DNA from 4 places in the Ruegeria sp. BF12 genome. Region 2 is predicted to be linked to each of the others. Evidence: riboswitches for the same ligand, from Rfam matches in the RefSeq annotation. Region 2 holds a riboswitch; each other region holds the start of a gene.
The links. A riboswitch is a leader RNA that binds a small molecule or an ion and turns the genes downstream of it on or off. The one in region 2 is predicted to bind cobalamin.
Positions count from the first base shown of each region.

Region 1 (5,503 bases), on a different contig from region 2:
CCGCGTACAACATGTGCTGGAACGCCGAAGCCTCCTGAAACGACGCGCCGCCGGCACCGGTGCCGATGCGCAATTGATCGCCGCCAATGTCGACGTGCTGTTCATCGTCAGTTCCTGCAATGCTGATTTTAATCTGGCCCGGATGGAACGATATCTGGCTTTGGCTCATCAGGCCGGATGTTATCCGGTTGTTGTTTTGACCAAGGCAGATACCTGCGCCGATCCAAGTGACTTCGCCAAACCCGCAGAATCGCTGGCCCCGTTCTTGACTGTTCTGACCGTCAACGCGCTGGATGCCACCGAAATCGATCAGGTCCTGTCCTGGTGCCCCGCTGGACAGACCGCTGCACTCGTCGGATCATCCGGTGTCGGCAAGACGACGCTGGCGAACGCTATGACGGGTTCGACTGAGGCCACCGCCGGCATTCGCGAGGACGACGCGCGGGGCCGCCATACAACCACGTCCCGCGCGCTACATCCGATGCGAAACGGGGGATGGCTTGTGGACACGCCCGGAATGCGCGCTTTGCGCCTGCTGGATGCGCAGGATGGTGTGGATGAGGTGTTCTCGGACATTCTGGAACTTGCCGAGTCTTGCCGGTTTTCTGATTGTCAGCATCACGCCGAACCTGGTTGCGCCGTTCAGGCCGCAATCGCAGATGGCACGCTTGATGGAGAGCGCCTGGAGCGCTGGCGGAAATTGCGCCGCGAGGATCAGAGAAACTCGGAAACCGTGGCGCAATCACGCGCACGCGACAAAGCCTTTGGCAAAATGGTGCGCTCTGTGATGCACGAGAAGAAGTCGCGTAAAAGACTATAACTGCTGCTGTTTCAGGCAATCAATCGAGGCCAGACGGCCGCATTTCGGCGCGCAAACGCGCCGATGTGGCCAACCTCGGTCAAGCCGAACTCCTTCGGCGACAGCTGATGTCTGCGCGCCATAGGTCCGTATAGATCGGCAAGTCGCCAAACCGCGTTTGGAGGTACCACTTGATCATCGTCCATTGTAAATAGATCAACGGGTGTTTCCGACGCGGCCCATCTGGCGTCTGGCAGGCTTTGACCAATGTCCGGCACATAGTTCAGCGGATCGGTGCACCATTTACGCCATTGCCAGTAAACGCTTGCAGGCAAGTCTGAACCAAAACCCAGCGCCTTGCCCGGCAAGTATCCCAATGTCTTGACCAGCAATGGCGGATGACCATACCAGAACATCGTCGCCAGCGCGCGGTACGGCCACGGGTGATCAGATAACGTGACCAACCCGGAACAGACGCAGATCATTCGGTCGATCTGTTCGATATCCGGCTGTAGCGGCCCCAGCATTCCACCAACCGAATGGCCAATGCTCCACTGCTGCGCAGCCGGGAATCTGCGCCGCATTTCGGCCCGGGCCGCAGGCATGTCGATAAGGGCCCAATCGGCCATCGTAGCTTTCGAATCGCGCAGCCGCGCGGTCAGCGAATGACCGAAGTCACGATAGTCATAGGTCAAGCAGGCCATGCCCTGTTCCGCCGCCAGCCACTGCGCAAAATGTTGATAATAGTCGCGCGGCACCCCCGTGGCGCCGTGGATCACAACCGCCACGTCCGGCGTAGCAGCAGGCCTGTATAACCGCGCCGACAAGCTGGCCGAACCAGCTTCAACCTTGAAATCTTCGGTCAATACGGTCGGAGTGTTGTCCAACATAGCGCCCTCGCAAGCATCTGAACTGTTTGGTTCACCTGTTGCAATCGGCGCTTTTCGCAAATCAAAGTCAATAGATTTCCAAAGTGACCACGCGTCCGTTTCGAGCGGCAGCAAGAGCCTGCTTGACTCAAGCCACCGACAACCGCTAGCGATGACGTGATGGTTCTCGTCCTCATATTGGGGCGGGATGAAAAGGGAACACGGTGCGGTCCAGCCCGGCATTGCCGGAACGGACCAAGGCCGCGACTGCCCCCGCAACTGTAAGCGGTGAGCAATGCCGAAACACCACTGGCCGAAAGGCTGGGAAGGTCGGCAAAGCAACGACCCGCAAGTCAGGAGACCTGCCATCGAACGAAAAACCGAAACTCGGGCGGGGTGTCCGGGCAGGTCTTCAGTTTGCTGAGACACCTGTTCCACGTCCCCCGTCCATCGCGCGGAGGGCGCATTATGATCTGGAATACAACGACACACGAATTTTCTGCCACCCTGTGCCAAAGGACAGGCAAAACCTGCCCCGCACTGGCCCGAATGGCCCGCGCTATTGCCGAAGCGATGGCGACCGCAGGCCCGGTAACCTCCAGCGAATTCGAGATGGATGGCTCGAGCGAACTGACCCATTGCGGCGAGGGCTGCACGGCACGGTTTCGGGCCAGCCCAACCCGGATCAGGGTCTATTGTGGGGCAAACACGAATGACTCGGCCGACAAGCTGGATGACTACGCCGATATGATGTTTGGCTCTGATTTCGCCTCACTGCCCACCGGATTCTTGACCACTTTACCCTGCGCCATGCTTCAGGCATCGGCCCTTGCGCCGCGCCCCTCGCATCAGATCGTTCAGCAAGCCACGGCCTGATCTAGGCTCACCGATCTCACTGGACCGGCTTCATGGCCCAGGCCATCTGTTGGTCCGTTTCCACCGCACAAGGTCGGGCAGAGCGCAACCGGCTGAGTGCGTGATTCGGGACTTCGCCGCTTTCGACCATAAGTCTGAGGGCAACCATACCCGACCGCCCGCAGCCGCCCCGGCAGTGCACCAGAACACGTCCGCCATCCGACAAAACCTGTCGGGCAGATGCGCTGGCCTTGGGCCAAAGGGCTGCGATTTCCGGTGGCGGCGCTCCGAAATCTTCAACCGGCAGGTGCAGCCAGACCGCAGACCCGGATTGAATGTCCTGCCCAAAGGCACCTGCCCCGGCTTGCTGCATTTCGACCTTGGTCGTCATGGAAATCACCAGATTGGGGCTCCAATCGTGTATCGCGCTCAGATCGTCTGCATACCCACCGCCACTGCCAGGCAAAGGGGACAGCGCCAAAGTTCCCGAACCAACCCGCAGCGCGTGGATTGCAAAAACCGCCAAGACTTACGTTCCTTCTGCCAACGGCCACCCGACCCTAAAGGGGTTTATCGCGCCTACCGATACAGTCCAAACCGAAATTCCTCGCAGCCTCCTGTGGACGCGGGCGGCGCGGGTCTCTACGCTGCATTCTTGACACGAATCCGACAGAGCAGACATGACCGAAACGCCCAGCCCCGCCTATCAGGTTCTTGCGCGCAAGTACCGCCCCGAAACCTTTGCCGATCTGGTTGGACAGGACGCAATGGTGCGCACGCTGAAAAACGCGTTCGAGGCGGATCGGATTGCGCAAGCCTTCATCATGACCGGTATTCGCGGCACGGGTAAGACCACTACGGCCCGGATAATTGCCAAAGGCATGAATTGCATCGGCCCCGATGGCGACGGCAAACCAACGACCGAACCTTGCGGCCAGTGCGAGCATTGCGTGGCCATCATGGAAGGTCGCCATGTCGACGTCATGGAGATGGACGCCGCCAGCCGGACTGGCGTGAATGATATCCGCGAAATAATCGACAGCGTTCGATATCGCGCGGCGAGCGCACGCTACAAGATCTACATCATCGATGAGGTCCATATGCTCTCGACCAGTGCGTTTAACGCGCTGCTCAAGACGCTTGAGGAACCGCCCGAGCATGTGAAGTTCATTTTCGCGACGACCGAAATCCGAAAAGTCCCTGTGACGGTTCTGTCGCGCTGTCAACGGTTTGACCTGCGCCGGATCGAGCCTGAGGACATGATCGGTCTTTTGATCAAGATCGCTGCCGCCGAAGGCGCCCAGATCGCAGAGGACGCGCTGGCGCTGATCACCCGTGCGGCCGAAGGCTCGGCGCGCGACGCGACCTCGCTGCTGGATCAGGCGATCTCGCATGGGGCTGGAGAAACGAGCGCCGATCAGGTCCGCGCAATGCTTGGGCTTGCCGACCGCGGCCGGGTGCTGGACCTGATGGACATGATCCTGCGCGGCGATGCGGCAGCGGCATTGACAGAGTTGAGCGGTCAATATGCCGAAGGTGCCGATCCACTGGCTGTGCTGCGCGATCTGGCAGAAATCACCCATTGGGTATCCGTCGTCAAAATCACGCCCGATGCAGCCGAAGACCCGACCGTGTCGCCCGACGAACGGGCACGAGGGCAGCAAATGGCCGAGGCTCTGCCGATGCGCGTGTTGACGCGGATGTGGCAGATGCTGCTGAAAGCGCTCGAAGAGGTCTCTGCCGCGCCAAACGCGATGATGGCCGCAGAGATGGCCATCATTCGTTTGACCCACGTGGCTGATCTGCCCAGCCCCGAAGAGTTGATCAAACGGCTGCAGGATGCACCACCGCCCCCACCGAATGGAGGTCCAGGTGGCGGAGTGTCCGAGCCGTCTCATGCACCAGTCCAAGCCACGCCTTCATCCTATGTTTCCGCGCAACGCGGGCCTGCGGGTGCGCCAACGGCAGCTCTGGCGCAAGATATCCAAACGGCTCTGGCGCGCTATCCCACATTCGAACACGTGGTCGAACTGATCCGCACAAACCGGGACGTGAAACTACTGGTCGAAGTCGAAAACGGCGTGCGTCTTGTATCCTATCAACCTGGACGGATTGAATTCACCCCTACGGATAAGGCTCCTACGGACCTTGCGCAGAGAATGGGTTCGGCGCTGCAACGCTGGACTGGCAACCGGTGGGCCGTGTCGATCGTATCGGATGGTGACGCTGCGACAATCGCGGAAGTTAGGGATGCAGGCGAACTGGCACTAAAAGAAGAGGCGAAGCAGCATCCCTTGGTACAAGCCGTTTTGGCTCATTTTCCAAAGGCGCGGATCAAACGGATCGAAACCCCGGAACAACGCGCGGCAAAGGTTGAAACCGAAGCCCTGCCCGAGGTCGAAGACGAATGGGATCCGTTCGAAGAAGACTGAATCGCACCCGTTCCGCAACCCGAAATCCTCCAGCGACCGCCACGGGCGCTCAGCTTGCGCCGATCACCCTAGGCAGCCTTGGGCCCGGCAGCGCGGGCAGAGTGCGCGCTGCCGGGCCCAACGGGAGGAAAGGTCTTGCCAAAGACCTTGACGATCGGCGGGAGAACCTCTCCCCTTGTACCATGCCGACAGCCCTCGTATTTAGGCGACAAACCGATTTGCAGGAGAAAAGCAATGCTCAAAGGACTCGGCGGTCTGGGCGATATGGCCAAGATGATGAAATCCGCGCAAGATTTGCAGACCAAGATGACCGACATGCAGGAAGAACTGAACAACATCATGGTTGTCGGCGAATCCGGTGCAGGTCTGGTCAAAGCCACCGCCACGGCAAAAGGCGAGCTGAAAGGTCTGGATATCGACCCGTCGATCTTTAACGGCGACGACAAAGAAGTGGTCGAAGATCTGATTCTGGCCGCCATCAAGGACGCGCAGACCAAAGCGACCGAACGCTCGCAGGAAGAAATGGCAAAGCTGACCGAAAGCATGGG
Region 1 is NZ_JBQFTP010000010.1:147,351-152,853, reverse strand. Features, by position in the region: gene rsgA (ribosome small subunit-dependent GTPase A) at 1-820, shown strand, start outside; gene ACR0J0_RS16340 (alpha/beta hydrolase family protein) at 832-1,689, opposite strand; cobalamin riboswitch at 1,833-2,052, shown strand; gene ACR0J0_RS16335 (hypothetical protein) at 2,137-2,544, shown strand; gene ACR0J0_RS16330 (protein-tyrosine phosphatase family protein) at 2,561-3,049, opposite strand; gene ACR0J0_RS16325 (DNA polymerase III subunit gamma/tau) at 3,204-4,955, shown strand; gene ACR0J0_RS16320 (YbaB/EbfC family nucleoid-associated protein) at 5,190-5,503, shown strand, end outside.
Region 1: it holds a riboswitch for cobalamin, as region 2 does, so the genes downstream of both, ACR0J0_RS16335 (hypothetical protein) here and ACR0J0_RS02620 (DUF1636 family protein) in region 2, are expected to answer to the same signal.

Region 2 (5,503 bases):
CTTCCCGCCCGTCGGCTGGCAGAACGGCGAGGGCGATGCCTTTGGCCTGAGCCAGCGAAAGAACCTGCTGCAGGCCGTAAGACCAGTAGGGTACGCCACCGATCAGACGGATCAGAATGCCTTTGGCCCCGTTAAGCGTCTGCTCGAGATAGGTGTCGACGGACAGCGGGTGCTTGAGTGCCGTCAGGTTGGCCAGCCGCATCGTGGGCATCTGCCCCTCGGGGCCGCCACCGCGGTGCCAGCCTGCTGCGAAAGCGCCGAGGTCGCTGTCCGAAAAGGACAGCACCACCAGATCCGCCGGGCTCTGGCCCAGATCGGTTGGGGTCTCGGTTTCTTCTAACCCGTGGCTTTCGCGGAAGACGACGTGCATGGCTTACTCGGCGGCCTCGGCTACACCCACGAGAATATCGCGGATTGCGGCCTCTTTGATGTCGTCATGCTCGGCGATCACGACCAGACGCGAGCGGCGCTCTTCGCCGGGTTCCCATGGGCGGTCGTATTGGTGACGTACACGGGCACCTACAGCCTGAACCAGCAGACGCATCGGTTTGCCCTGAACTGCGGCATAGCCTTTGACGCGCAGGATGTTCAGCTCGTTCGCAAGACGTTCGATATTGGCGACCAGCGCGGTCGGGTCGGTCTGTTCCGGCAACTCGACAATGATGCTTTCGAAATCGTCATGCTCATGATCATGGTGGCCGTCGTGATGCGACGGACGGGCGTCCATGTCATCCTCGGCGGCGGCCTCAAGGCCTAGTACGACGCGGACGTCCACGGCACCTTCAGCCACTTCGACCACGGGTAATGGACGCGGAGCCTCGGCTGCGATGATCTCCTTGGCCTTGGCCACGCCTTCGGGGCCAGCCAGATCGGGCTTGGTCAGTAGGATGATGTCGGCGCAGGAGATCTGGTCTTCGAATACCTCAGACAGGGGCGTTTCGTGGTCGATCGAGTCATCGGCAAGACGCTGCGCGTCCACCGCTTCGACATTTGGCGCAAAACGCCCAGCAGCTACAGCCTCGGCATCTGCCAGAGCGATCACGCCATCCACGGTGATCTTGGACCGGATGTCGGGCCAGTCAAAGGCCTTCAGCAGCGGCTTGGGCAGAGCAAGGCCGGACGTTTCGATCAGGATGTGATCGGGGCGCGGCTCCAGCGCCATCAGCGCCTCGATGGTGGGGATGAAGTCATCGGCTACGGTGCAGCAGATGCAGCCGTTGGCCAGTTCCATAATATTTTCCGCCGGGCAATCCGGGATCGCGCAGGATTTCAAGATGTCGCCATCGACGCCCACATCGCCGAACTCGTTGACCACCACGGCCAGACGCTTGCCCTGTGGGTTCTGCATCAGATGCTTGACCAGCGTGGTCTTGCCCGAGCCCAGAAAGCCGGTGATCACAGTGACGGGGAGTTTTTCGAGATTGCTCATTTCAGGGCTCCAATCGGGGGAATACGGGCCGCACAATTTTTGCGGAAGTGTTCGGGGCGTTCACGCCATTTCACCAGGCCATCTTCCGTGGCGAGATACTTGGTTGCACCGTCAACAATGGTCTCGACATGATCGGTTTCGTTGAGGTGCTCATAGACAAATGTCCAACGGTCCGGGCCTCCGCGCAGCACGATGGAGCAACCCTCATCGCAGTTTGACAGGCATTCAACGGCTTTCAGAGTGATGCCTTCGGGCAAGTCGGCCTGTTCCAGCGCTTTGTGCAGCAATGCGCCGGGTCGTTGCGCATCGTCTTCGACAGGCAGGCCACGGCGGCACGTGGTACAGACCAGCAGCTCGACCGGTGCGGTCGCGGTCATGTCTCTCATCCCCCCAAATCCTCTTCGTGGGGGACGGGGTTTCATGCGGGCCACGTGTTGCGACATGGACCCGACACCGGAACACCCCGTCCGGTTTCATCTACGGGCGCTGGCAGGTCTCCCGGCTTGCAGATGTCAGGGCTTCGGCCCTGTCGGATGTCCCGCCTTCCCGGCCTTTTGGGCCAGTGGCTTTGGGCACCCTCTCCGGTCACGGTCGCGGGGGCGGCTGTGCTTGGCGGTAGATCCGCTGCACATTCCCTTTTCATCCATCCGAAGATGGACACCAACGAAAGGGACATGCGGCACGGGCAGGGGGCTTGTCAAGCGCGAGCAGGATGCAGAAAACGCGCAGGTCGGAAAAGCGACAAGCCAGTGTCAGTCAGCGGCATCCGCAGCCAGGCGATCACGCAGCCAGGCACAAAACACACCCGCTGCGGCGGATGAGCGCGTGCGCCCGGGCGCGGTGATCAGATAGTGCGATTGCGCAAACGGAATCGCTGGGCCTGCAATTTCTATCGGCGCGCCCTGAGCAATGGAATTTTTAGCGAATCTTTCCACAATGGTCGCGCAGCCTGCACCGGCCATCACCAATTGCAATGCGGCGACGGATGTATCGACCGAATGAAGGGATGTTTGCTTGGGTGGCTCCATATCATGAGCGTGAAAGTAGCCTGCCCAGTTGTCCTCGTATCCGAGGATGTGAATCAGCGGCCCTTGCCGGAGGTCCAGCAAGCTTGGGTAAGCCTTTCCGACTCGGCAAACCGGCACCAGATTCTCATCGGTCAGCTTTTCGGAGATGACCCCCGGCCAATCGCCGTAGCCCATCCGAATTTCGACATCCACATCGTTTGGCGCGATGCTGTCATTCCAGATGTGCGATACCAGCCGAACGGGAATGTCCGGGTATTGCGCGTTGAACGCGGGCAGTTCAGCGGCAATCCAATAAGTTGCCGTGGAAATCGCGGCCCGAACTGTGAGCGTTTGTCGGGACGCAGGACCAAACAAACTGTTGGTGGACAGCGCGATGTCACCCAAGGCCCGCCGAACCGTCAAAGCATAGGATTGCCCCAGCTCGGTCAACTCGAGCCGTCGTGCATTTCTGGTGAACAGGTTTTGACCAAGTTCCGCCTCGAGGGATCGAATGTGCAGAGATACGGCTGTCTGGGTCAACCCAAGTTCCCGTGCCGTGGTGGTGAAATTCAGGTGCCGAGCGGCGCATTCAAAGCTGCGCAGCCATGCAGGGTTTGGAAGCCGGTCCATTTATCACCAAAAAATTTTTGCCATAAAGCGGATTATTATTCGTTTTGCTTTTGAAATTGCAACGTCGATACTCGGTTAACAGCATCGCAGACGCACACTTTCGGGAGGGAAACATGAAAGTCGGCTTTATCGGATTGGGAAACGTTGGCGCAAAACTGTCGGGATCGCTGCTACGCAACGGCGTGGACCTCTCGGTCCATGATCTTAACCCGGATCTGGTGCAGAGCTTCGTGGCCAAAGGTGCCAAAGCAGCCGAAAGTCCGGCGCAACTGATGCGGGATTGTGATGCCGTCATCACCTGCCTTCCTTCCCCTGCAGCCTCTGACGCCGTGATGCGGGAAATGTTGCCCGAAGTTGGCCCCGGCAAGATCTGGATGGAGATGTCCACGACGGACGAGGCCGAGGTAAAACGACTGGGCGCGATGGTGATTGAACGCGGCGGTGCTGCTGTCGATTGCCCGGTTTCCGGTGGCTGTCACAGGGCCGCAACGGGTAATATTTCGATCTTTGCCGGCTGTGATCGCGCGACGTTTGACAAAATATTGCCATTCCTGACGACGATGGGGCGGCGCATCCTGCACACGGGCGAACTTGGGTCCGCGTCTGTTCTGAAAGTCCTGACGAACTATCTGGCAACCGCAAACCTGATCACTTGTGCCGAAGCACTGGTGACCGCCAAGGCAGCAGGCATGGACCTCAACACGACGTATGAGGCAATCAAAATCTCGTCGGGCACATCGTTCGTACACGAAACAGAAAGCCAGGTAATCCTGAACGGCTCGCGTGATATCTCGTTCACCATGGACCTCGTGAAAAAAGACATCGGCCTGTTCCAGGAAGTCGCGGACCGTGCGGGAGTGCCCCTTGAAATAAACCCGGTGATGATCCGGATCTTCGAAGACGGAATCGCCAGGTACGGGGACCGCGAACTTTCGCCCAATATCATCAAGCGGCTTGAGGAGGCGACGGGTCTGGACATCCGCGCCCCGGGCTTCCCGCCCGAAATGCTGGACGATGAGCCGGAAGAGGCGGGCTATGAGGTTGTGCCGCAGGGACGTGAGGCCGTGTGACGCACGTCACCTTTCACTGGAAAGTCCCATCTAATCAGGAGAGTGGAGGCGAGTACCGGAATCGAACCGGTGTACACGGATTTGCAATCCGCTGCGTCACCACTCCGCCAACTCGCCTTTTCAAGTAAAATCAAATACTTGCCGTGGTGTGACAGGCGTTTTAGCAGCTTTCGGCAGGGGCGTCCAGAGGGGCAAACGCAAATTTCGGGGTCGGGCGTGAACTTCGTCTTGGGTTGCGACGTTATATCTTGCGATAATTGGAAAGTTTCGGTGTCGGAGCCGTTGCCGGTTTTCCAAGGATGTGGCAAAACTCGATCACCTAAGGGAACAGAACGAGCGATCCAATGACAGATTTCGCAGCCCGGCGCCGGACGATGGTTGATACGCAGGTACGCCCCTCTGATGTTACCAAATTTCCTATCATAGATGCGATGCTGACCGTAAAGCGCGAGAATTTCGTGCCGGATGCGCAGCGCGAAGCGGCTTATGTCGAGGGGGTGATCGATCTGGGTGAGGGTCGCTGCATGCTGGAACCCAGAACACTGGCCAAAATGTTGGACATTCTGAATATTTCCAACGACGAAGCGGTTTTGGATATCGCCCCTGCCATGGGATACTCGACCGCTGTTGCCGCGCGAATGGCACAGCTTGTCGTTGCCGTCGAGGAAGATGAAAACCTGGCTGCCGAATCTCAGTCGATTCTGCTGGAAGCCGACGCCGACAACGCGATTGTCCACGTTGGTCCGTTTGAACAGGGTGCGCCCGAGCATGGCCCATATGATGTCATCATGATTCAAGGTGGGGTTGAACAAGTGCCGGACGCATTGCTCGCGCAACTCAAGGATCATGGTCGTATCGCGTGCCTTTTTGTCGAGGGAGAGCTGGGTACGGTCCGGATTGGCCACAAGTTTGGTGATCGTGTGACCTGGCGGGACGCGTTCAACGCCAATGCGCCGATTTTACAGGCATTTTCCACGAACCGTGCATTTTCGCTATAGTTTGGCGGCAGATTGTTCTGCCGTCTTGATTAGTTGAACACAAACGCGCAAACTGTCGTCAGGGCAGCGTAATTTTGATTTGAGAGGATTTCGTTATGAGTTCTATGGCGGGAGGGAAGCTGGTCAAGGCGCTGGCGGTTACGGCAGGGGTCGCACTCAGCATGGTACCAGGGCGTGCGGTTTGGGCGGATAACATTACCGACGCATTTATCGGCGCGTACAACACCAGCGGTTTGCTGGAACAGAACCGTGCGTTGCTGCGTGCGGCAGACGAAGATGTCGCGATCGCATTGTCGGCACTTCGGCCGATCATCAACTGGACGGTTCGTGTCAGCAGTGACTATACCCGACGGAACATCGACAATGTCG
Region 2 is NZ_JBQFTP010000001.1:508,894-514,396, reverse strand. Features, by position in the region: gene cobN (cobaltochelatase subunit CobN) at 1-370, opposite strand, end outside; gene cobW (cobalamin biosynthesis protein CobW) at 374-1,429, opposite strand; gene ACR0J0_RS02620 (DUF1636 family protein) at 1,426-1,806, opposite strand; cobalamin riboswitch at 1,901-2,109, opposite strand; gene ACR0J0_RS02615 (LysR substrate-binding domain-containing protein) at 2,182-3,066, opposite strand; gene ACR0J0_RS02610 (NAD(P)-dependent oxidoreductase) at 3,180-4,136, shown strand; tRNA gene ACR0J0_RS02605 (tRNA-Cys) at 4,180-4,253, opposite strand; gene ACR0J0_RS02600 (protein-L-isoaspartate O-methyltransferase family protein) at 4,481-5,134, shown strand; gene ACR0J0_RS02595 (TolC family outer membrane protein) at 5,230-5,503, shown strand, end outside.

Region 3 (5,503 bases), on a different contig from region 2:
TATGCAGATGCCCTTTCATCAGCATCCGAGCTTTGCCCTCCACGACCAGATCGACGGCACGATGCGCGGCCATCTCGTGGCTGTCGACCTCGATGATTTCAGTTCCGGATAAATCAGCGCCAAGCTCGGTCGCAGCAGCAGCAATTTTGTCGGGATCGCCGACAAGTATCGGAGTGATTATGCTGTTTGAACTCGCCAACAAAGCGCCGCCCAGTGAGTTCGGCTCTTCCGGGGCGATGACGGCTGTTGGCATAGGGTCCATGGGGCGCGCCTTTTCCAGCAGAGCGTCAAAATGCCGGTGCCTTTGAACGATCAGCCCAGGAACTTCGACCGAGTCAAACTTCAAATGCCGGGCGGGTGGCGTGACTTGCACCGTACCGCTTAGAATCAACGCGTTGTCCCCGACCCGGCGCACTTCGGCGGCGCAGGTCAAATCGCCATCTTCGCGCTTTTCCGTGACCGAAACAAAGGCGGTCAGTTCTTCGCCCGCCAGAACCGGGGCATGGAATCTGAGGTTTGCCCGGCGTGTCTGCGTGCCCGCCCCTGGCAGGACGTTTCCCAGTACCGCCGCAACAAGGCCAGCGGGCCACAACGCGGGTGCAACAGCTTCGGGGCGCCCATCACCATCCCCATCATAAGCGGCCAGATGCAACGGATTATGGTCTCCGGACGCCGATGCAAACGCGTAAAGATCGTCAACGGTGCAAAGCCTTGTAACCTGGGCCTTATCGCCGACTTTCAATTGTGAAAACGTCCGGTTTTCTTTAATTTTCATCTCGTCAGGCTTTGATTTTTGCAAATGATCGTATTTGAAACCGACGCTCGGCACTTCAGTCCCACCCGACTGGAGCTTGCCGCCGATTCCCCTGTATTTCTGCGCTGCAGCGTAGCCAAAAGAACTTCTGACCACAATTGATTAAGCTTCTTAGCGGCAATCTGGCGGGTAGCGCCCTTTGTCGCCTGCCAGACCTCAGCCCCGCTGAGCCGTCTGACGCGCTAAAGCTGTCTTCCAATCGCCACAACAAGGGGTCTTCGGTTTTGAGCTTGACCAATAATGCGAACTCGGGCACTTCTCGTCGTCGATGGTTCCCGATGGTGCGCCCAAGGGATGAAAAGGGAATACGGTGAGGTTGCCGAACGGCGCCAATTCCGTGACTGCCCCCGCAACTGTAAGCGGTGAGCGACGCCAACAGACCACTGGCCCAAATGGGCTGGGAAGGACGGCCAAGCCACGACCCGCAAGTCAGGAGACCTGCCATCTGATGTTCAACCAACCCGGGGCGGGGCGTCCTGGAAGGAGGCTATATGGCACGTCTGACGCGTGTTTACATGATCGGCACCTTCTGTCCACGCTTGACAACAAGCGGAGCGGGCAATGCTGAGAAAACCTGATCACTTCATTCCGATTTGCGAGACGTGCATGGGCACGGGTGTCGTCGGCGCGATCCAAAGCGGGTTGCCGGACAGGCTTCCTCGCGCGTTGTCTGCCCGTACGTCCTTGCACACAACGCGTTGGGTCAACGCTGACGGTCGCTTGCGCGCATTGTTCAGAAAGAGTCATTCGCACCCGCCTCAGATCAAGCAGGAGGAACGCGTATGACCCGCAGACCATTTCTTGAAACTCGCGAGTTGGAATACCACGCCCTGAATGGCGAAGTCCTGCTGAAAGACGTCAAGTTTGATTTGGACGAAGGGGCGGTACTGGCGATTGCCGGGCCGAATGGCGCGGGCAAGACAACGCTCCTCAACCTCTTGTGCGGGGCAGAAGAGATCGTTCAGGGGGACGTTTTGATCAAGGGGCGCAGCCTTCGGCAACTTTCGGCAATGGATCGCGCCCGTATGATCGCAGTTGTCAGTCAACAAGAGGCCCCCGATGGACGGTTGTTCCTGCGTGACTATGTGGCCCTGGGACAAATTCCGATCCGCGCGGACCGATCCGCAAGCGAGCACGCCGACGAACTGGACCGTATCCTGAACCTGACCAGTTTGTACGCTTTGGCCGACAAGCGTATGGCCGTCCTGTCCGGCGGCGAGCGCCAACGGGCCCATATCGCGCGGGCTTTGGCCCAGAAACCGTCACTGTTGTTTTTGGACGAACCAACCAACCACCTGGACCCGGACGCCAAGGGCCGCATGCTGTCCCTGGTGGCGGAACTGGGCATCACGGTAGTGATGATCGTCCACGACCTGGTCATGATCCCCGAGTTCGCCACCCATGTCGCACTGATGAAGTCCGCCCGGCTGACCGGCTTTGGGTTGGTGCACGAGGTGCTGACCCCCGAACGCGTCCGCGAAACCTTTGGCGTCGATTACCTGTGTTTTCAACACGAAGGCCGCGTGATCCCGGCGCTGGATATCCGAAGAACCACAATCTCAAAATGAGGAACAAAACCATGAAACAGGCACTCTGGCCCGCGGCGCTGATCACCGGCCTGGCAACAAGCGCGGCCGCACTTGAGACCACAGTCGATAATTGCGGCGAACCTTTGATTTTCGAAACCCAACCCGAGCGGCTGGTCGTCCACGACATGAACATGACCGACATGGCCTTTGCGCTGGGTCTGCAGGATAAGATCGTTGGGCTGACGGGCATCACCGGCTGGTACAAAACAAGCCCGGAATTCGACACTTTGCGCGGCGACATCCCCGAGCTGGCGCCGAAATACCCGACTGTGGAAAACCTTGTCGCGGTAGAACCCGACTTGTTTTTTGCGGGCTGGTACTATGGCATGAAGCCCGGCGGCGATGTGACCCCGGACACTCTGGAGCCCTTCGGGATCAAAACGATGATCCTGACCGAAAGCTGCGTACATCTGGACAAGGAACGCCCCGAAGCAAGCATGGACCTGCTGTTTGATGACGTCCTGCGTCTGGGCAAAGTCATGCAGGTCGAAGACAAAGCTGAAGAACTGGTCGATGGCTGGAAGTCTGAACTGTCTGCTATCGAAGCCCAGACCGCCGACCTGCCCAAACCCCGCGTCTTCCTGCTGGACGGCCCCGCCGACGCGCCATTCACCGCTGGCAAATTCGCCATTCCCGACGCCATGATTTCGGCGGCGGGCGGTGAAAATGTCACACATGACATGGAAACCAGCTGGGGTCGCTCCTCGTGGGAGGCTGTAGCCGCTTCCAACCCGGAGTTCCTGGTTCTGTTGGACTATCAAACCGGCAATGGTGCGGCGGATACGTTCAAGTTCCTGCAGGAACACCCGGTGATGTCCCAGACGGACGCTGTCAAAAACGAACGCTGGATTGGCCTGCGGTACGAAGAACTGACCCCCGGACCGGCAAATATCGAAGCGATCTCGAAAATGGCTCAGGCCATGCATCCGGGCTTGAACTGATATGGGCCGATTGTGCCTGACACTATTGCTGGGGGCGGCCGTTCTGGCCGCCCTCTTGCTGATTTCGACCGTATACGGGACCACGTCCATACCGGCATCTGATGCTTTTACCGGCGTCATGCTGGGCACCGGATTGATGGACGGGCAGATGTCACCGCTGCACCGCATCGTGTTCGACCTGCGCCTACCACGCGCCCTGTTCGCCGCGGTGATCGGAGCGGGTTTGGGCATCGTTGGAGTTGTCTTGCAGACGACCACCCGAAACGATCTGGCCGACCCGTTCCTGTTTGGCCTGTCTTCGGGCGCAGCCGCAGGGGCGGTTTTTGTCATCACGGTAACCGGAGACGTTCTGGGCTTTTGGACCCTGCCGCTGGCGGCGTTTTGTGGTGGTCTTGTTGCTTCAGGCATCGTGCTGGCCCTGGTTCACGGGCTGCGTACCAGCGCGCCTGAAAAGCTGATCCTTGCAGGTCTGGCTGTGTCGTTTCTGTTCTCGGCCGTCACCAACTACCTTATTTTCGCAGGCGACAGCCGCGCGGCTCACTCGGTTATTTTCTGGATGCTGGGTGGCCTGGGACTTGCCCGATGGGAAACGTTTCCGCTGGTCTGCGCCGGATTGCTTTTGATCCTTGCTTACGCATCGTATCGCAGCCGATGGCTTGACGCGCTGCTGACCGGCGATCTGACGGCCGCCACATTGGGCGTGCCAGTTCAGGGCCTGAGGTTCAGAATGTTTTTCGTGGCCGCCCTTGCCACAGCAGTGTTCGTTTCGGTCGCGGGGGTGATTGGATTTGTCGGTTTGATGGTGCCGCATATCGCCCGCGGGATTGCCGGACCGCTCCACAAACATTTGGTCCCTACTGCTGCCGTTGTTGGCGCTGCGTTGTTGACAGGTTCCGATATTCTCAGCCGGTTGCTGCTTGCGCCTCAAGAACTGCCAGTCGGCATCGTGACAACATCTTTGGGGTCGATATTCGTCTTTCTACTTCTGATCCGAACCGCCCGCCCACGCCGCTGATCGCCCCCCGGCGACAAACAACGCGGCAGAACGCGGTGGGAGATTTCCTAACTTTCAATAATTAATCGCAACTAAATGACCTAGATCAAAAAAAGTCCGCACAGCGCACGGTATGCGATACACTCGATCAGGGGAATCGAGTGCAGCCAGGTCGCATAGAATGCAACAACTGACCAGCCGACGCGCGTTTCTAAGCGCCAACATCCGACGCGAGGACGGCAAGACAGCCAGACCTCCGGGTTCTGTCGTGCAGGGTTTTACCGATTTGTGCACCAAATGTGGTGCGTGTTCCGACGCCTGCCCCGAGGATGTGGTGGCCGTCGGTCCGGACGGATATCCGGTGTTTCGACCCGGCGACAATGCCTGCACGTTCTGCGGTGACTGCGCGCAGAGCTGCCCTACCCCAGCGCTCGAAATCGGACGACTTGCAGACTGGCCGTGGCGCGCCACAATAAAAACGGCAAGCTGCCTTTCCATGAATGGGATCAGCTGTCGCGTTTGCCAGGATAATTGCGAACAAAACGCCATCCGTTTCAAGCTAAAGACCGGCGGCCGCGCTGAACCTGCGCTGGACGTCGAATCCTGCAATGGCTGCGGCCTCTGTCCAACCCTCTGTCCCGCCGATGCCATCGCGCTTGAACGCCAATCACAACCCCGAACGGAAGCCATTCAATGAACATCTGCGGCTGCCTTGCCCATGTCGTACCTGAACACGCCAGCGCTGCGGCGCAGGTGATGAAGGACACCCCGGGTGTCGAAGTGCACGCCGAAACGGAAGACGGCCGTTTTGTCGTTGTTGTCGAGGACACCGCTTCACGCCTTGCATCCGAGATCATCATGGATCTGCACCAAATCCAGGGCGTGATCTCACTAACCCTGACTTATCACCATTTCGAGGATCTCGCGGACGCCCATCCGCAGCCCGATGCCCCAAGCCAATCCACCAGCCGGAGGCCCACGCTATGACACACTCTGAATCTCGCCGGACTTTTCTCAAGGCCTCAGCGGCCGCAGCCACGGCATCCGCCGCAGGCATTCCCATGGCCGCTGGACAAGCCAACGCACAGACCGGAGCACCCGATATCCGCTGGGACAAGGCAGCATGCCGGTTCTGCGGCACAGGTTGCTCTGTTCTGGTCGGCAC
Region 3 is NZ_JBQFTP010000007.1:115,049-120,551, forward strand. Features, by position in the region: gene ACR0J0_RS12925 (bifunctional enoyl-CoA hydratase/phosphate acetyltransferase) at 1-775, opposite strand, end outside; cobalamin riboswitch at 1,067-1,274, shown strand; gene ACR0J0_RS12930 (ABC transporter ATP-binding protein) at 1,597-2,382, shown strand; gene ACR0J0_RS12935 (ABC transporter substrate-binding protein) at 2,394-3,344, shown strand; gene ACR0J0_RS12940 (FecCD family ABC transporter permease) at 3,346-4,359, shown strand; gene ACR0J0_RS12945 (ferredoxin-type protein NapF) at 4,520-5,035, shown strand; gene ACR0J0_RS12950 (chaperone NapD) at 5,032-5,325, shown strand; gene napA (nitrate reductase catalytic subunit NapA) at 5,322-5,503, shown strand, end outside.
Region 3: it holds a riboswitch for cobalamin, as region 2 does, so the genes downstream of both, ACR0J0_RS12930 (ABC transporter ATP-binding protein) here and ACR0J0_RS02620 (DUF1636 family protein) in region 2, are expected to answer to the same signal.

Region 4 (5,503 bases), on a different contig from region 2:
CAGTACTCCTTTGTACCATATTGGCTTTGATCCGAAACGGCGCGAATCCTCCGATTGACGCGCATGTTGATCGTTTTAACGATCTGCTTTTCCTGCGCCTCGGACAGTCCAGAACTACGAGTTTTCGCGCACGCCCAAGAGTAATCATTGCATAGTGATTTGGCCCCCGACGGCGCTTCAATCTTTCTATCAAGATCGATGAAGGGAAGCTCAGAGGCTTGCAATGTAGCGGTAGAGACAAAGTAACTGCATATGAAACCGGCTATCGATAGATAAACCGGTATCTTTTCCGAAAACCGTTCCTGAGCTAAAGTGGGTTTTGTCATATCTGCCTTCCCCATGCTCAGTTTTCCAGTGCATCCGCAACTGCCGGACCAAGAGTACTCTATCGCAAGCCTTCATGTTCTGCGGTGCTTTGCAACAGCTTGTCTGTTCTTGGATACAGAGCGGCAAAAACCCGCACGCACGCTGTACTTGCCGCTTTGACCTGCTGAACCCACGTAGTTGTCTTCTCAGCCAGGAATGTCACTCAGGAGTCATCGCCGTCAGGCTGGACGGTCACTTTGGCCTCTACGGGCACACCCTCAACCATCAGAGGGCTGTGGCTGTTGCCATTGAGAGAAACTTTTACCTCAACATTGCCATCGGGGAGCGACGGAAGGTGTAACCAATTGGCATAAAGGCGGCCCAGCTTTTCGCCGTTGATATAAACATGCGCGTGACCTTCGCCTGGAACGTCAGCCGAGGAAGCATTTTCCGGAGCAAAGCGAAAGTTCTGCGGTGTCACACGCAGATTCCAGCCCGCCATAGGATCCTTAATCATCTGGATCGCCACACTGGGGGCGTCGCTGTCGGCAGGTAGATTAGTGGCCGCGGAGTGGTCGTGCGCTGCCATCTCCATGTTGCCGCCATGTTGGGCCGGGTCAGTATGATCATGGCTCTCAAAGGTGCTACCGCTGCTGGCGGCAATCACAAAGCCAGCACCGCCGCCAAAGACAAGTCCGATGGCAAAGAGAGCGAGAGAACGGGACATCTTGTCATCCTCAATAAAGAAAGCCCCCGCCGGTGTAACCAGCGGGGTAGCAATGGAGGAGCGCGATCAGACTGCAGCGCCTGCGCGCTTGCCTTCTGTCTGCCAGAAGTAGCCGGTGAAACTGCCCAAGAGTGCCCAGGCGGCCATGCCGATGCCGAAGGCCCGGGCAGCAAAAAGCGCCCCGATCTCGGTCGGAACCGGCCCAGAGAAACTGTCGGGCTCAGGGGCCCCGATAATATGCGGTACCATTAGCAGCACGGCCGCAATCAGGTAGCTTACCAGGTTACCTCCAAAGGCAATCAGCCACATGGCCACGCCGGCTGCGGCAACGGTGACCGTCCACCAGATCTGACGCTCTCCGACATCTGCTGCCGCCACTCCGGGAACTTCTGGAGCCAGCGACAAGCCAGGAGCAAAGTGGAAGGCGACAAAGCCCGCAAGACCCCAAAGCAGGCCGGTGCGGCCGTTGATTTCATGCCCCTGACGTTCGGCTACCGACATCAAAGCCGCCAGGACTAGCGCATAACCAGTGTACGTAAGCGTGGTGAAGATAATGCTGAGACCATCGCGCATCGGCTCGGCGAACATGCCGGGCAGGTCGGGATGCGCAGTTACCGGATCAGCGCCAAAATGTACCAGGTCGCCGCCTTCATAGAGCTCGGCGTGAAGTAGCACGGGCTGCACGAAATACAACTGCAGAAGGGCGGCAATCAGCCCCGCTGCAGCACCAGCGAACAAGCCGCTGGTCAGAATACGACTGAACATTGTCTTAGTGGCAGGGGAAGCCAGTTGCGTGGCGCACATCATGAGCCGCGTCATGCAGGCCAGAAGCCTGAACATGGCCAGTCACGGTAATGATCCCCAGACCCAGAACCACGGCGAATACTGCAGGCAGAAAGGATGCGCCAGCGGCGGATGCCTTGATCGTTTTTGTCGTCATTTTAATCCTCCTCACCGTCACACCCGACGGCATAAGTTGTGTCCATTCTACGGCCGGTCTCCTGACTCGCAGGTCACAGCAGACTTCCCCCTTCCCGGCGCCATTACGCCAGTGGTATTGGAAGGCCGCTCGCCGCTCACAGTCGCGGGGGCGGTCAAGGCTTCAGTGCAGTAGTTTAATGCACCGTCCTCATTCCCGTTTCAGTCCCAGTGCGTAAGCACCTTTGGACACCGTAGAAGCCTTTATTCTTCCATAGTGCTGCGTTCCGTCAAGTACGAAAGCGACATCATAGCATTCTGCAGCGGTTAATCTTAAGTAATGGCAGGATTGGTTTAGATTTTAGCCGCTAAGTGCAGAAGGCTAAGTCGAAAAACACAAACTGTAAGCTGAAAACTCCACACCGGAGTTTTGGCCGGCAAGTTGCATGTGGGCTATCTTTTTTGTGCCGGTATACGTGCAATCGCCTTGAAACGTAGCTTACCTAGCTTCCTGGCGTCAGCGAAGTCGCCGTCAGTACTGTCCTCATACATCCGCATGAAAATCATTATGTCCGGAAGATCGACTGCAGTAATCTCTCCGAACAGATAGGCGGTCTTGCCGCTTTGTCGCACCGCCAACGTCTGTGGTCGGCGACAACCGGACATGCAATCTACTTGCTGCAACTCGGCTTGCACCCCCGATGCCTCCAGCGTTGCGGCTAGCTGATTATAAAGGGTGGAATCCGCGTCGCGGCAGGTTCTGCAAAGCGTGAGGGTAGGCAGGCACATGCGTCAGGCTGATCCTTGATCGAGAACTTCCATCTGAGATTTCATATTTGCTGGTCGGTTGTTAGCTCGGTTTCAATACCTGTTTTGACTCTAAATCTGGAAAAGAGTCTATACTCGAGCAACAAGCACACATTAGCCCTAGCCCTCTAAAACTATGCAAATACACCGAGTGCGAGACGGGGATTTGGCAGAGCGAAGAAGCAACCATCAGACGAAGAGATTTCCAAGTTTCTATGTGAGATTGAGCTGAAGCAGGTGGTAGGCGATGAAGTGGAACAGCTCACGCGAAACATCTTTGTTCTTCAATAATCTGAAACAGCATTGCCTCCGGGATCGGCTCGCCATTACACGCCTATTTTCAGGTCCGCGCGCACCGCGCCTCCCAAGGTGAATTCTGGGACGCGACAGGTTCTTGTAGCGCGTAACTAGGTTCGTTCTATCGTCATTTACAGTCCAGATCCGGGACATATAGCGGGGTTCGTGCTTGATCGTTACCACGACCGATCATGGGACTGAATGCGTCGCGCCAACTGACGACATTCAAAAGAAAGTTCGCTGATGCGAAACGCCTAGGCATCAAAAACTTTTCTGTCTGCGTCACCAGAACTGAGGATCGCCCAAGCTGCCATCGGTGCTCGCCGCAACCCGCTGTGACGGGTGTTGTGATAACGGCATATCTCCGGGTGCAGCCAGTCTTCGAACTCCTCCAATGTCATCGACGCAGTGCCGGAGCCGTCGCATTTCCCCTTATCCTTGGGGGATGATTGCGTTCTTCCCTAAAGTAGATGAACGGCCTCCATGGTCGTCCTAATCAGGCGTTCGATATCGTCGCCGTAATGCGCTCGACCCAGTGGCCTTTACTTGACGGAGATACCCCAATCTGAGCAGGTCAAATGGAAGGTTTCGCTGCGGAAACGCGCCCATTGTCTACGTGTATGGCTTGCGGAATCCCAGCGGTGGGCCAATACAACACCTCGGAGATATCTGGCGCGCGGATCGAATTCGTTCACACGCAATGGTGCAAACACAAGCAGATGGACGAGTCGGACGGAGCAACGAAACTCAAATATGCGCCCAGAACAATGCAGGTCGTGACATCAATTGCGAGAGGCAACCAATGTTTACCCAACGGTTTAGCCGCTAGAAACCTGCACCCAACGGTCAGGGTGTAGTGGGTCCTGTATTCTTAGGAAAAGATACCTCGTTTCCTTCCACGTTTTGATCCTGTTGGTAACATTGTCCAGAACCAAATCGCCTTCACTCGAGCGATAGACTAGAACAGCATGGCCATTGCGATTGGTGTCCAAGACAGTCGCAATTAGTAGCTTCGTAGGATCCAAACCATTCTGCACAAGTTCAAACTTCTTTTGCAAAGCGAAGTCTTCGCAATCTCCTGACCCTTGCGTCGGCAGTGTCCAGTATTCCTTTGTCCCATATTGGCTTTGATCCGAAACGGCACGGATTCTCCGATTGACGCGCGTGTTGATCGTTTTAACGATCTGATTTTCTTGTGCCACGGACAGACCAGAACTACGAGCGCTCGCGCACGCCCACGAGTAGTCTTTGCATAGTGATTTGGCACCCGACGGCGCTCGCATTTCTCTATCTAGTTTGATCAAGGGAAGCTCAGAGGCTTGCGATGTAGCGGCAGACACAAAAAAGCTGCATATAAAACAGATCATTGGGAGATAACCCAGCAGGTTTTTCGATAACATTCCCTGAACTAAAGTGGGATTTGTCATATCTGCCTTCTCCATGCTCGTTCCTCTGAGGTATCCAAACTTCCCGGGCCAATGTATTTCATTCCAAGCCTTCATGTGCTTTGAGGCATTGCAACAACTTCTTAGCCTCTAGGGGTAAAGCGGCAAAAATTTGCAGATTCTTTGGTATTTCTTCCTTAGTTGACAGCATCAGAGCATCCACGCCATCACCAGTCCGGCATAGCTAACAGAGCGACTTAGAGGGTAAGCTGATCGCAATTCTCTCATTCAACAAATATACAACAGAGATCGGCCGTCATCGTTTAAGGTTACGAAATACTGGGACAATGAAGCCGCTCCTCCACAAACTGGGATAGGCAGTTTCGGTTTTTCCGGGCGCTGCAATTAATGGCCGCTAATGACATCTTTGACGACAGGCTCGTTGAGCAACGCCGTTAGCAGGGGGCATGCTGCTTCTCCTTCAGCACAGGTCTGCACAAGTTCTACCAATGCTTGCTCCAGCCGTTGGAGAGCGGCGATTTTTGACCTAACGTTGTCGAGGTGTCTTGTTGCGACGCCTTCGGCGTCACGACAGGCTTGCTCCGGCGCTTTGGACAATTCGCGAAGTGCACATGCATCCTGAATAGTAAAGCCAAGATCGCGGCAGCGTTTGATGAATCTGAGCTCGGATATTTCCCGTTCCGTGTAAGCGCGGCGCCCCGAGGCGGTTCGACCGGCTTTCTCGACTATGCCTTCCCGTTCGTAGTAGCGGATCGTCTCGATCGACAGGCCGGTCAATCTCGCCACTTCGCCAATCGCAATCATGTGATGACCTTTCCCTTGAACCTGTAGCCACTACAGGATGCATATTGTCGGTCATGATGTCGAATTTCGCAAACCGCACGAAGCAAAAATCGAGGAAGCCGAACCGGCTTCCGCCCAAGATCGTCAAAGTCGGAGAAAGCTGACTATGAGCAAATTTGTAGGGGCGAGTTTTCTTAGATCGTTTACCGCATTTGGCGTTGCGACCTGCTGCATCTTGCCGATGGCCTTGATTTTACTT
Region 4 is NZ_JBQFTP010000012.1:89,084-94,586, forward strand. Features, by position in the region: gene ACR0J0_RS17775 (transglutaminase-like cysteine peptidase) at 1-326, opposite strand, end outside; gene ACR0J0_RS17780 (hypothetical protein) at 530-1,033, opposite strand; gene ACR0J0_RS17785 (CbtA family protein) at 1,100-1,798, opposite strand; gene ACR0J0_RS17790 (CbtB domain-containing protein) at 1,803-1,973, opposite strand; cobalamin riboswitch at 2,008-2,223, opposite strand; gene ACR0J0_RS17795 (DUF1636 family protein) at 2,405-2,740, opposite strand; gene ACR0J0_RS17800 (transglutaminase-like cysteine peptidase) at 3,874-4,497, opposite strand; gene ACR0J0_RS17805 (MerR family transcriptional regulator) at 4,846-5,265, opposite strand; gene ACR0J0_RS17810 (hypothetical protein) at 5,411-5,503, shown strand, end outside.
Region 4: it holds a riboswitch for cobalamin, as region 2 does, so the genes downstream of both, ACR0J0_RS17790 (CbtB domain-containing protein) here and ACR0J0_RS02620 (DUF1636 family protein) in region 2, are expected to answer to the same signal.